2 linked regions of the Thiorhodovibrio winogradskyi genome follow. The protein of the gene in region 2 interacts with the protein of the main gene of each other region in a pairwise test. Links are inferred from orthologs where the notes say so. Each region holds a gene or a part of one and is shown on either strand. Other genes may lie near its edges.

The links.
Region 1: the proteins of mrdA (region 2) and Thiowin_RS14510 interact in binary tests that used the Escherichia coli proteins (3 or more experiments, as listed by UniProt). The link is inferred for Thiorhodovibrio winogradskyi from one-to-one orthologs.

Annotation. Positions count from the first base shown.
Region 1 is NZ_CP121472.1:3,200,262-3,207,201, reverse strand. What follows is about bases 1,524-4,544. They hold Thiowin_RS14510 (penicillin-binding protein 1A), read left to right. Parts: upstream 1,524-1,846; coding sequence 1,847-4,243; downstream 4,244-4,544. Other genes in these bases: Thiowin_RS14505 (AAA family ATPase), read right to left, coding at 4,300-4,544. In the rest of the region: Thiowin_RS14515 (urease subunit alpha), read left to right, coding at 1-1,502; more of Thiowin_RS14505, read right to left, coding at 4,545-5,706; flagellar assembly protein FliW, read right to left, coding at 5,811-6,257; Thiowin_RS14495 (DUF808 domain-containing protein), read right to left, coding at 6,458-6,940. UniProt on the Escherichia coli protein: Cell wall formation. Synthesis of cross-linked peptidoglycan from the lipid intermediates.
Region 2 is NZ_CP121472.1:5,434,350-5,441,167, reverse strand. Bases 1,804-4,702 are described here. They hold mrdA (penicillin-binding protein 2), read left to right. Parts: upstream 1,804-2,256; coding sequence 2,257-4,149; downstream 4,150-4,702. Other genes in these bases: rodA (rod shape-determining protein RodA), read left to right, coding at 4,162-4,702; mreD (rod shape-determining protein MreD), read left to right, coding at 1,836-2,246. Outside these bases: Thiowin_RS24965 (rod shape-determining protein), read left to right, coding at 1-790; rod shape-determining protein MreC, read left to right, coding at 868-1,761; more of rodA, read left to right, coding at 4,703-5,277; Thiowin_RS24940 (septal ring lytic transglycosylase RlpA family protein), read left to right, coding at 5,324-6,181; Thiowin_RS24935 (D-alanyl-D-alanine carboxypeptidase family protein), read left to right, coding at 6,287-6,818. UniProt on the Escherichia coli protein: Catalyzes cross-linking of the peptidoglycan cell wall. Responsible for the determination of the rod shape of the cell. Is probably required for lateral peptidoglycan synthesis and maintenance of the correct diameter during lateral and centripetal growth.

The sequences.
Region 1 (6,940 bases), 2.2 Mb from region 2 along the record:
TCCGCTTTGGTCGCGCCGGTGCGATCCGCGACGGCATGGGGCAATGTCAGCGCCAGGCCGATGAGGTGATGGATACCGTTATCACCAACGCCTTGGTAATCGATTTCTGGGGTGTGATCAAGGCCGATCTCGGTATCAAGAACGGGCGCATCGCGGCGATCGGAAAGGCAGGCAATCCGAATATTCAAACGGGCGTGGATGTGCTCATAGGTTCTGCGACCGACATCATCGCGGCCGAAGGGCTGATTGTAACCGCTGGTGCGGTGGATGCCCTGACACATTTCATCAGTCCGGAGCAGGCCAGCAGGTCGCTGATGGCCGGAATCACCACCCTCATTGGCGGCGGCACCGGTCCCAGCGCGGGGAGTCTGGCAGCGGCCAGTACCCCAGGCCCCTGGAATATTCGGCGCATGTTGCAGGCGGCGGAAGGCTTGCCGGTGAATGTTGGATTGGTAGGCAAGGGCAGTGGCAGTCTGCCAAATCCGCTTGAGGAACAGGTTCGCTCCGGCGCCATGGGGCTGATGGTTCATCCAGCCTGGGGTTGTGGGCCGGCCGCGCTCGCGCGTGCGCTTGATATCGCGGAAAAAATGGACGTCCAATTGCTCGTGCAATTCGACACCCTGAACGAGGCCGGTGGGGTGGAGGATTTGATCGCCGTGGTCGCTGAGCGCTGCGTTAGCACGCTGCATGGCAACCTGGATGCAATGGGGATCGAGTCGCTGCTGGCGCTGACCCTGGAGAAGGCACTCCCGATCTCGGTGCTGTCCCCGGCCGGCCCGGCATCCGCTGACGCAGGCTTGTCCGGCGCGCTTGAGGTGCTGCATGATCTCGGCGCTATCAGCGCACTTGCCTCCGGTGGCATGGCGGGCGGGCGCGCTGGGGATCTGATCAGTCGTACCTGGCAGATGGCTCACCGCATGAAAGTCCGTCGCGGGCATCTGGCACCCCCGCCGTTCGCGGCCGACATCGACCGGGCAGACAACGATAACTATCGAATCAAGCGCTATATCGCCAAGTGCGGGATCAACCCTGCCATCAGCCATGGTATCGCGCATGAGGTTGGCTCGATTGAAGTCGGCAAGCTGGCTGATTTGGTGCTGTGGCGCCCGGCTTTCTTCGGTGTGCGTCCGACTTTGGTGCTCAAGGGCGGGATGATTGCCGCGGCTCCCATGGGCGATGCGGCCGCTTCGGTGCCCGACGCTCAGCCAGTGCAGTATGCGCCCATGTTCGGTGTGACCGGCGGTGCGCTCAACATGGCCTGCATGACCTTTGTGTCCCAATGGGCCTTTCAGGCTGGGGAACCCCAGCGTTTGGATCTGACCCGCCGCATTGGTGTCGCGCGCGATCTTCGTCAGTTGCGCAAGATCGACATGATCCACAACTTCTCGCGGCCGGCCATCGCCATTGATCGGCACAAGGGGCAGGTGCATGCCGACGGCAGTCTGATGGCGAGTGAGCCCTTGCCGCAAGTGCCTTTGGCGCAGCGTTACGCACTGTTTTAACGCTAGCCGAGTGGGTCGGCCTTGCCGCTCTCGGGCAATCTTGCTTGCATGGGATGGTCCGTGGGTAAAGTCTTGCCACGCCTATTCTGTCACGGCCGCTAGCGACCTCATGTAGAATACACACCCATCTCAGGCGCTGTGTTCGCATCATCGCGCAGATATTTTCTCGTGTTAGGTGTTTGGTGGCCAGTCAGGATCAATCTCCGTCATCCGGTTCGCACTCGGGCGAGCGTGATACTCCGCGTTCGCCGCCGCGTTGGACGCGCGCGGACGGCAATGTGCCGCGCAAAAAAAAGCCAGCGCGAAAGCCGAAGGGAAAGCCAGAGCCACATCCGGTTGTCGCCGTGTTAGGCTGGTTCGGCCGCATGCTTGCTGGCGTGCTGGCGATTCCGCTCGATCTCGCTTTGCTGGCTTTGTTCGGCGCTGCCGTGGTGGTCTATGTCACCCTGCCTGAGCTTCCGGATATCGAGGGCCTGACGGATATCCCCTTTGAGGAGCCGCTGCGGGTCTACTCGGCCCAGGGGTCGCTGATCGCCGAGTTTGGCATCCAACGCCGTCGCGCTGTGGCTTTTAGCGATCTGCCTGCAAATCTGATCAATGCCTTTGTCGCGACCGAGGATGCGCGTTTCTTCGCCCATGTTGGCGTGGATGCCATCGGTCTGTTGCGGGCTGCCGTGCATGTCGCGCGCACGGGATCCCTAACCCAGGGTGGCAGTACCATCACCATGCAGGTCGCGCGCAACTTCTACCTGTCGCGCGCCAAGACCATGCGCCGCAAGCTTGCTGAGTTGCTGCTGGCGATGCAGATCGAGAAAGCGCTGACAAAAGAAGAAATTCTCGAACTTTATCTGAACAAAATCTTTTTTGGCCATCGCGCCTATGGCGTCTCGGCGGCAGCGGAATTCTATTACCGCAAGACGCTGGATGAATTGACGCTGGCGGAGATGGCCATGCTGGCCGGTCTGCCCAAGGCACCCTCGGCCAATAACCCGCTGAGCAATCCCGAGCGGGCGTTGGAAAGGCGCAACTACATCCTGGGGCGCATGCGCGAGATTGGTTTGCTGACCGAAGAGCGCTATCGCGATGCCCTGGCCGAGCCGCTAACGGCCACCCATTACCGCCCTGAGATACAGTTCGAGGCGGATTATGCGGCCGAGATGGTGCGCCAGGAGGTGGTCGAGCGTTTTGGAGAAGAGCAGGCTTATTCGCTTGGTCTGCTGGTTTACACCACCATCGATGAACCCATGCAGCAGGCGGCAGACGCGGCGCTGCGCAAGGGCTTGATGGCGTACAACCTGCGCCACGGTTACCACGGACCCGAGGCAAACCTCGCCGGTGTCGCATCCCTGGGAAAAAGCCAGCTTGATGAGGTGCTGGATGAGCGCCCGCGCGTGCCTGGCCTGCCGGTGGGGGTGGTGACCCAGGTTGCCGCCGATCAGGCAACAGTCTATCTGGGCAATGGCCGGGAGCATCAGCTCATTCGTAAGGAGGTTGCCTGGGCACGGCGGTACAAGACGGAGAACTGGCGTGGGCCTGCGCCTCGTCGCGTGAGCGATGCCGTGGCGCTGGGCGATATCATCCGCTTGCGCCAGACCGATGAGGGTGATTGGCGTCTGGCCCAGGTGCCACTGGTCGGAGGCGCGCTGGTGGCCATGTCACCCTGGGATGGCGCGCTGCGGGCGCTTTCAGGCGGCTATGCCTTTCAATGGAGCAAGTTCAATCGGGCAGTGGATGCCAAGCGCCAACCGGGGTCGAGTTTCAAGCCCTTCGTCTATGCCGCCGCTTTTGAGCAGGGCTGGACCCCGGCGAGCTATGTGCGCGATCAGCCGTTTGAGATGCCGGGTGCGCGCGGCATGTGGCGGCCGCAAAATGCCGATGGCAAGTTTCTTGGCCCCATCCGCATCCGTCAAGCCTTGACCATGTCGCGCAATCTCGCGGTCATTGATCTTGTTGACCGCATGGGGGTTGATGTGGCGCGTGACTATATCCAGCGGTTCGGCTTCCCGCTGGAATCCATCCCCAACAATATCGTGCTGGCCCTGGGCGCTGGGGCCGCCACGCCCTTGGAAATTACCACCGGATTCAGTGTCTTTGCCAATGGTGGTCATAAGGTGGAGCCTTATGTGATCGCGCGCATTGAGGACGTGCACGGGAACCTGCTGTATTCCGCCAATGCCGCGCGCGCTTGTATCGACTGTTGGCTTGATTTGCCCGAGGATGGCGGTGCTCGGACTGTTCCTGATGGCGCCTCCGACGCGCCGCGGGCGCCGCAGGCGATTGATCCGCGCATCGCCTATCAAATCGATTCGATACTAAAAAACGTGGTGACTTCCGGCACGGGCACCCGCGCTCGGGTGCTGAATCGCCCGGATATTGGCGGCAAGACCGGCACCACCAACGACTCGCGCGATTCCTGGTTTGCCGGTTATCAGCCAGAGCTGGCAACCGTGGTATGGATGGGCATGGATGATAACCGCCCGCTTGGCAGTGGCGAATGGGGTGGAACGGCGGCGCTGGGTGTGTGGATCGATTTCATGCGCGAGGCCTTGGCCGATATTCCCGTCGCGACCATCAAACAACCAGCCGACATGGTGCAGGTGAGTTTGCCTGGGGGTGGTACTGAGGTGGTGCGTGTTGAGTATCGGAACAATCTCAATGGCCCCAAGCCCGTTGCCGGACCGGCGGCACCCGCGCCCCCGAGGCGAAGGAGCGCGCCGCGCGTCATTGATGAGCTCTTCTGACAGCGCCGTCCAGCACTGCGGACTTGGTGTCCGCCAGTCTGGCTCGGTCGCGACAATCAGCTCTCGCTTGCCCTGAGCTGATCGGTCAGCTTCTCGAACTCGCGTTTCATTTCCAGATTCTCGAACGGGCGCAGCGGCGGCACCTGGCGCTCCAGTAGACCGTCGAGCAATTGCTGGCTGGATTGCACCAGGGCAACCAGTTCGCCGGAGACGCGCACCGTCTCGTAAGTGTTCCAGGCGGTGCGAATGTCCTGCTCCAGTGCCTCGCGCGCGCGCCTGACCTGGCGTGCCTGCTCGGCGAGATAATCCCGATAGCGCCCGGCGGCGTTGCTGGTCATCTGCTGGGCGTCGAGGTTGGCCTGAAGCACCGGGGCGCGCTCCGGCTGGGCGCGCAACAGTTCCCGCGTGTCCGTGCTTAGTGCCTGGGCGCGCTGGCGGATTTGATCGATTTGAGGGATGTACTCGGTCTCGATACGCTGCTCCACCTCCAGGTGCATCTGCTTGAGCGCTCGCAGCAGTACCACATAAAGCCCGTAGTAGCGCCGTGCGCTGGCCAGATCCTCGCCGCTTTCGCGCACCAGGCGTTCCAGCTCGACTGTGATGATTTTGACATTGTCAAACACAATGCCAAGGTCAATCATGGTGTCGCCGACCACGGTCGCGAGCAGAAACTCCACCTGTTCGTCGGTTAGTTCGAGTCCAATTTCGCGCAAGCGCGCGCCGAAGTCGCGTTGAATCTGTCCTAGCCGCGCCTGGCTGTCCTCGATGCTCTGCTGTTCAGAGGCGATGAGTTGGTCGTAGTCCTCGCGCGTGCGCTTGACCAGGGACTGGGTCGGCGCGGCGACGCGGTCACGGCGGTATTCGGCGATCTTCTCGCGGGATTTTTCGGTACTGGCGCGGATGCCGGCGATTTCCGCGCGTTCGTCCTGCAAGGGAGAGAGCGATAGAGCCGCCACTGCTTGATCCAGCAGGGCATTGATGTCTTTTTCGACATCGCGCTGGTCGCGCGCGAACCACGCCCGTTCGGGCAGATCGCGCTGAGCATCTTGCAGTGACAGGGTGTCTTCGATGGGGGGGAGCACGTCGGACCAGAGCTCGGCAAAATGCTCGCGCTGGCGCGGGGCAGGGGGCTCGGCAGTCTCTTGCCAGAGGTCGGATGATTGTTGCCACCATTGGGTGGCCGTCTCACGCGAGCGCTGCCAGAGATCGCCCGCGCCATCAACGGATTTGCGCCACAGCTCACCGCCCTGGGCGCGCGATTGTTCGAGCAGCCGGCTGGTGTGGTCGCTCAGGCTGGTGGCCGCGTCATCCGCTGGTGGGGTGTCATTCTCGGGCGCGGCCAAGCTAACCGTGGTGGCACCGAGGCATAGCGCCGCGGCGCCCAGGCGTTTGCGCCATTGGCGACCCTGACGGGGCAGCTTTGTTTTCCACGATGGCGCGGCACCATGAGTCTGAGTGGTCATCTCTCGGCGGGACTGTTTTGACGATGGGAGTCGTTTTGTCCTAATAGATCATAGGGGGAATTGGCACCTCCTTGTGCCGGCATAATACGGTCGCCCCGCGGCTCTTAGCTTGATGCGTTCGCGCCGACGATATTGACTTCAACTCTTGAGCGGGTCATCACCTTCTGCAAGGCGACGCGGGTCTCGGTATTGATCAGAATGGGCCCGGCGATGTTGGCATGCACACGCGGTTCACCCGGCTTGCTTTCATCGTTCTTGGCTAGGATCAAGAGCACCAGGATCTGATTGGGATCGGAGGATTGCAGCAGCGCCTGCTCCTCGTCGGTCAGGTCGATGACATAGTTCAGCCCGTAGAGGGTCGGGTCCACGACAGTGAAACCGACATCGGAGTTGTCGAGCGACTCGAGCCAGAACAGCTTGCTGTTCTCGCCCTTGTCCCCTTCGCTGTGGAACATCGAGAAGCGGTGATCGTCCTCGAACCCCGGCAGGCCCTGGGGAAAGGTAATGATTTTGTCCGGGTCGATCTGGGGTTGGTCTGGGGCAGTCGTCATGATGGTCTTTCTCCTTGTAAGATCGCGAAAGCCCGTGCCTGAGGCGTACTGCGCGCGGCCAGCTTAGACTGACGCCGCTCTGGGCCTGTCATAAAAATACGGGCAATGCAAAAAAAGCTGCTCGACTCAATGCCTACTATAGACGGAAATGGAGGCAAATGCGCATTCGTGCGGTGGAAAACGTCTGACATGCTTGCATTTCAGGCCCCCTGCCGACCGCGCCAGGCCTGAATCCGGTGGACCCCGGCCAACACCAGGGTCCCGGCGGCGATGCCGATGAGCGCATGGATCAGCAAGGGCGTGAGCCAGTGCATCATGCCGCCGATACTTGGGAGATGGCCCGTGGCCTCGGCCAGATGATGAATGGGCGCGTGCAGCACGGGGATGCCATGGGCAATGATGCCGCCGCCCACCAGAAACATGGCAATGGTGCCAGCCACGGATAGAAACTTCATCAACCAGGGCGCCAGGGACAGAATGAAGCGCCCAAAGGCACGCTGCAGGCGCGCATCGAGCGTCTCCCCCTCGCGCTGGACCAGCAGGGCGCCGCCGTCATCGAGTCTGACGATACCCGCGACCAATCCGTAGACGCCGACCGTCATCACAATGGCGATGCCGATTAGCACCAGCACTTGGGACAGGAAATTGGCCCCTGCCACCGTGCCCAGGGTGATGACAATGAT
Region 2 (6,818 bases):
GGTCACCGAGAAAATGCTCCAGTACTTTATCCACAAAGTACATGAGAGCCGCATCATTCGACCGAGTCCGCGGGTACTGGTGTGCGTTCCTTGCGGTTCCACCCAGGTCGAACGGCGCGCCATCAAGGAATCTGCCGCGGGTGCTGGTGCGCGAGAAGTGTATCTGATCGAAGAACCCATGGCTGCAGCCATCGGCGCGGGTTTGCCAGTGTCCGAGGCGCGCGGCTCCATGGTGCTCGATATTGGCGGTGGCACCTCGGAGGTTGGCGTCATCTCGCTCAATGGCATCGTTTATTCGCAGTCGGCGCGCATCGGTGGCGATACCTTCGATGATTCCATTATCAATTATGTGCGGCGCAACTACGGCACCTTCATCGGCGAGGCAACCGCCGAGCGAATCAAGCACACCATCGGCTCCGCCTTTCCCGGCAGCGAGGTGCGCGAGGTCGAAGTCAAGGGCCGCAATCTGGCCGAGGGCATGCCGCGCAGCTTCACACTGAACAGCAACGAGATTCTCGAGGCCCTGCAGGAGCCGCTCTCGGGTATTGTCAGCGCGGTGAAGATCGCACTTGAGCAAACCCCACCAGAACTTGGCTCGGATGTGGCCGAACGCGGCATTGTGGTCACCGGTGGCGGCGCGCTGTTGCGGGACATTGATCGACTCCTGGCCGAGGAGACCGGCCTGCCCGTCATCATCGCCGATGATCCGCTAACCTGCGTGGCCCGTGGTGGTGGCATGGCGCTCGATATGATCGACAAAAGAGGGATTGATTTCTTCGTCGGCGAATAGGCCGGTTGTGAATTGATGCGCATTCATGCCTGCGTCACTCTCCTGATTTAGTTCAGACTTTCTTCTGCAATCCTTGCATGAAGCCTCTGTTCAATCGCGGACCTTCGGCTGCCGTGCGCATGGTTATCGCCGTGGCATTTGCCTTTGCCTTGATCATCGCCGATCTGCACTATCGCCAACTCGACTCTCTGCGCTCAGGGCTTGCCGTCACCGTCTATCCGCTGCATTTTCTGGCAGCTTTGCCTGCGCGCATTGCCCAGAACCTGGAAACCCAGGTGGCGAGCAAAACGCGTTTGCATGCCGAAAACGACCGCCTGCATCGCGAAAATCTGATGCTGCGCGCCCGTCTGCAGCGGTTCGCGTCGCTTGAGTCGGAGAACGAACGCTTGCGCAACCTGCTTGGCTCGGCCTTCAAGGTCGGTGAGCGGGTGCTGATCGCCGAGTTACTGCAGGTTGACTTGGACCCATACCGCCAGCAGGTGTTGGTTGACAAAGGCGCCCTGTCAGGGGTTTTCGTTGGTCAGCCGGTGCTGGATGCCAATGCGGTCATGGGACAGGTGGTGCGTACCAACCCCTTGACCTCCACGGTGTTGCTTATTACCGATGCCAGGCACTCGCTGCCGGTCAAGGTTAATCGCAACGGGCTGAGGTCCATTGCGATCGGCTCCGGATTGGTGGATCAGCTTAATCTACTGCATGTTCCAAAAAAGGCCGATGTGCGAGTGGGCGATCTGTTGGTTACCTCTGGTCTTGGCGGCACCTATCCGCCCGGATATCCCGTCGCGCGGATTACCGAGGTGCGCATTGAGGCTGGACAGCGTTTCGCAACCGTGATCGCGGAGCCAACGGCGCGACTGGATCGCAGTCATGAGGTTTTGTTGGTGTGGTCATTGCCAAAACTCATGGAGGGCGCCATGACCAATTCGGAAAGCGCGGAACCAGCCGCGCTTCGCTCGACCTTGGAGCCCTGAGTTCCGTGCCTGGCCGTACACTTTGGATAATTCTGCTGACCCTGGGTGGTGCTGGGCTTCTCACAGTTGTGCCCATGCCAGACGGAGCCGCCGATTATCGCCCACAATGGGTGGCTTTAACGGTGATTTTTTGGATCACGACCCTGCCAAATCGGATCGGTGTGTTTTGGGCATTTTTCGCCGGCCTGATGCTGGATGTGGTCACCGGGTCTTTGCTGGGGCGACACGCACTAAGCTTTTCGGTTATGGGCTATCTCACCGTTGAACTCGAGCAGCGTATTGCGCTTTTTCGTGCCTGGCAGCAGGCGGTGTCGATCTGGCTGATCCTTACCGTGGAACGGCTGTTGTCGCTCTGGGTGCTGAGCGCCACCAACCAGCCAACGCCTGCGTTGTCCTACTGGACAGCGACCTTTGTCAGCATGCTGCTGTGGCCCTGGTTCGCGATAGTGCTACGAGGGATTGTCCGGCGCTTGGATCTTACTTAAGCCTGACCAAATGGTCGATTCAAGGTTTAAGAATCCACGAGGTGAAACGCGCCTCTTCACCGGCCGGATCGTTCTGGCTGGTGTGTTGGTGATCCTTTGTCTTGCAGCGGTCGTCGCTCGTCTGGTGTATCTGCAGATTTACAATAGCGATCATTATCGCACCCTTTCCGAAGATAACCGGGTGCGTGTCGAGCCTTTGCCGCCGATGCGCGGACTGATTTACGACCGCAATGGCGTGCTGCTTGCGGATAATGTGCCCGCCTATTCGCTGCAGATTATTCCGGGACAGGTTGCGGACCTTGCAGGAACGATCAAGGCTCTGAGCCGGATCATCCCGATCAGCGATCTTGATCGTCAGCGCTTTGATCGCTTGCGCCGGCAACACCGCCGTTTTGACGGAGTGCCGATCCGACTTGACTTGAGCGACACTGAGCGTGCGCGCTTTGCAGTGCAAAGTCATCGCTTTCCAGGAGTGCAGATTCACGCGGAACTGCTGCGTTATTATCCTCACTCGGTCGATACTGCCCATGTGCTCGGTTATGTCGGCCGCATCAACGAGGAGGAGATGCAACGCATTGATACTTCGGCCTATGCAGGCACTAGTCACATCGGCAAGATCGGCCTTGAGAAAGCCTATGAAGACATACTTCACGGAATAGTCGGCTTTCAGCAAGTGGAGGTCAATGCGCGTGGGCGGGTGTTGCGTACCCTCAAGGAGCAATTGCCGACCTCGGGCAAGGATCTGGTGCTCTATCTCGATATTGCCCTGCAGCGCGATGCCATGGCCGTCATGGAAGGACACCGCGGAGCGATTGTGGCCATCGATCCCAATTCCGGTGGTGTGTTGGCCATGGCGAGCGCGCCGGGTTTTGATGCCAATCTCTTTGTTGATGGCATTAGCGTTCAGGACTATGTCGAGCTGCGCGATTCCATCGACAAACCCCTCTATAACCGCGCGGTACGTGGCCAGTATCCGCCGGCATCGACCATCAAGCCCTTCATCGGGCTAGGCGGGTTGGCAACGGGCTCCATTAGTTTCAGCGAAGGCAAATACTGTGGCGGTTACTTCCAGCTCCCGGGGCATGGACATCGCTATCGCTGTTGGCGACGGGGAGGGCATGGCACCCTGAATGTGGAGGATGCCGTGGTGCAATCCTGTGACGTGTATTTTTACCGACTGGCGCACGACATGGGCATCGAACGGGTTGATCGCTTCTTGGCCGATTTCGGTTTCGGATCGAAAACCGGGATTGATTTTGCCGATGAGCTTGGCGGCCTCCTGCCGACGCCAGAGTGGAAAGAAAGAGTGCGCGGTCAACCCTGGTACCCGGGTGAGACGCTGATCATTGGCATCGGACAGGGCGCCTTTTTGGTCACGCCGTTACAGTTGGCCGCGGCCACGGCCGCCATGGCGAATCACGGAACCTACTTTCAACCGCGCATGGCGCAGGCGGTGCGCGATCCTGCCACGGGTTTCTTCCAGCCAACAAAACCGGTCAGCCACCGGATCGCGGTCGACAGCGAGGCTCAGTGGCAGGCGATGGTCGATGCCATGACCCAGGTCGTGGAGGGTCCGCGCGGCACGGCCCGACGCATCCGCAGTCCGTTGATACGCATTGCCGGCAAGACTGGAACCGCGCAGGTGTTCACCATTGGCCAGAACGAGCGCTATAACGAGGCACAGGTGGCCGAGCGTATGCGTGACCACGCACTTTTTATCGCTTTCGCGCCGGTCGAGGCGCCGCAGATCGCGCTTGCGATCATTGTTGAAAACGGTCGCCATGGTAGTTCAACAGCCGCACCCATGGCTCGTCAGCTCATCGACAGCTACCTGCTAAAAAAGCCTGTCAAGCCTCCCGAGTCGCGGAATATGCCGCCCAGCGATCAGGCAACCGGGGATTAAGCAGCGGTGGCTTTGCGTAACGACACCCTGGCTGGAGGAAGTTACCGCGGCTTGTTCGAGCGGTTGCACCTGGATTTGCCCCTGTTGCTTGGACTCTTGGTGCTCTGCGGCTGCGGGTTGGCGGTTTTGTTCAGTGCCTCGGACCAATCCACTGGTCAGGTGGGGCGTCAGCTGATCAGATTTGCCTTGGCACTAGCCATCATGGTAATGGTCGCGCAGATTCATCCAGACCAACTGCGTCGGTGGTCGCTCCCGCTTTTTATTTTGGGTGTGGTGATGCTGGTGGCCGTGGAAATCATGGGGGACATTGGCAAGGGAGCACAGCGTTGGCTGGATCTTGGGATTTTCCGTTTCCAGCCCTCGGAGTTGCTCAAGCTGGCAGTGCCCATGATGCTTGCCTGGATCTTCTCTGGCGCCGTCTTGCCACCGAGTCTGCCGCGCATTCTGCTGGCCGTGATCATTACCACAGTACCCGTGTTGCTGATTGCTCGACAGCCCGATCTGGGGACCGCTCTGATGGTCACCAGCGCGGCGGTGGTGGTGCTCTTCATGGCTGGGCTGAGCTGGCGCCTGATCGGGCTGCTAGCGGCGCTGGCGGCCGGTGCCGCCCCTGTACTGTGGTACATGATGCACGATTATCAACGCCAACGGGTGTTGACCTTTCTCGATCCGCAGTCCGATCCGCTTGGCTCCGGTTATCATATTATCCAGTCGCAAATTGCCATCGGCTCCGGCGGGATGTATGGCAAAGGCTGGTTTCGCGGCACTCAGTCGCATCTGGAGTTTCTGCCAGAGCGTTCGACGGATTTTATCTTCGCGGTGCTTGGGGAGGAATTCGGGCTGGTCGGCATTCTGGGGGTGCTGCTGGTCTATCTGTTCATTATCTTTCGCGGGCTTTACATTGCCGCGCGCGCGCCGAACAGCTACTCGCGACTGCTTGGCGGGGCCATTATCATGGTGTTTTTCACCTATCTGTTCGTCAATACCGGCATGGTGGTCGGGCTCTTGCCGGTGGTGGGAGTACCGCTGCCGCTGATCAGCTACGGAGGAACCTCGCTGGTCACCATCATGGCTGGCTTCGGTATTCTGATGTCGATTCATACATCTAGATATTCTCAATCCAGATAAGATGTTTCGAGCTATAATGCAGGTAGTTTGTCAGGAAGGAGCCAACATGAACGTGCATCTTTTACTTCGCTGGCCGGCATCTGTAGCCCTTGTTTTTCTTCTGGTGTCCCTGCTCGGGGGCTGTGGCGGTGGTACCGCGACTCGTCCGGATACGGAGGACAATCAGGCTATGGGTCCACCAGACGCTGTTCCCAAGGCTGAGCCTAAGTCAAAATACGGCAATATGTCGTCCTATGTCGTCCTGGGGCGTCGCTATCACACCAAGGAAACGAGCAAGGGTCATGTCGAGCGTGGGCAGGCCTCTTGGTACGGCAGCAAGTTCCATGGTCGGCGCACCTCCAGCGGAGAAGTGTACGATATGCATCAAATGACCGCAGCTCACAAGACACTGCCACTGCCGAGCTATGTGCACGTCACCAACCTGGAGAACGGGCGCGCGGCTGTGGTGCGCGTAAATGATCGTGGACCTTTCCATGGCGGGCGAGTCATCGATCTGTCCTATGCCGCCGCAAAGAAACTTGGCGTGGTTGCCACTGGAACGGCCAAAGTGGAAGTCCGATCCATCGATCCGCGCGATCATGGCCGCGTGGTTCAAGCCCCACCGCCGGCGCGGCTTGCACATCACCGACGGGTGGCCGGACACTTCGAGGATTCAGCCCCTGCGGCCGACGATCAGCTGTTTGTTCAGGTCGGAGCCTTTGATCAGCTGGCCAATGCCGAGGAACTGCACCAGAGATTATTGGCCCAGGTTTCCGACCCCGTCCACATACGTCCTAGTGCTGAAGCGGATATCGCGCCTTATAAAGTACGGGTTGGTCCGCTCAGCTCGCGTGCCGAGGCCGAGGCGGTCTCGCGGCGATTGGCGAGCCTGGGCTTGACCCAAGGGGTGGTGACTGGACCTTGATGGCGGTAGTTGCTCGATGGGTAACAACCCGAGAGCCGCTGATGGGGTACAATTTTTCTCATTCGGCGGTATGACCGCGCTTTCTCGGTTGGATGAGTCCCTAACATGTTCACCTCGGCAAGATTTTCGCCTTTAGCCCCGCTGCTGATCACCTTCCTGGTCGCTGGTTTGCTGGTTGGGTTGCCTGTTGCATTGCCTACCGCGCTGCAAGCCGCGCCACAGTCCGCTACGACTCTCGTCACGCCGCAACCGCCGGAGCTCGAAGCCGGTGGCTACGTGCTGATGGACTTCGGCAGCGGCAAGATCCTAGTAGAGCTCAACGCCGATGAACGCCTCGCGCCAGCCAGTCTGACCAAAATCATGACCGCTTACGTGGTCTTCAGTGAACTGGCGGCAGGGCATCTGGCGCTTGATGAAGATGCCTTGATCAGCGAAAACGCCTGGCGCACTGGCGGGTCAAAGATGTTCATTGAAGTGGGCAAGCGGGTGCGCATCGAGGATCTGCTTAAAGGCATGATCGTGCAGTCGGGCAATGATGCCAGCGTCGCCCTGGCCGAGCATATCGCCGGGAGCGAGTCGGCCTTTGCCGACATGATGAATGCAGAAGCTGCACGTCTCGGCATGACCGGCTCGCATT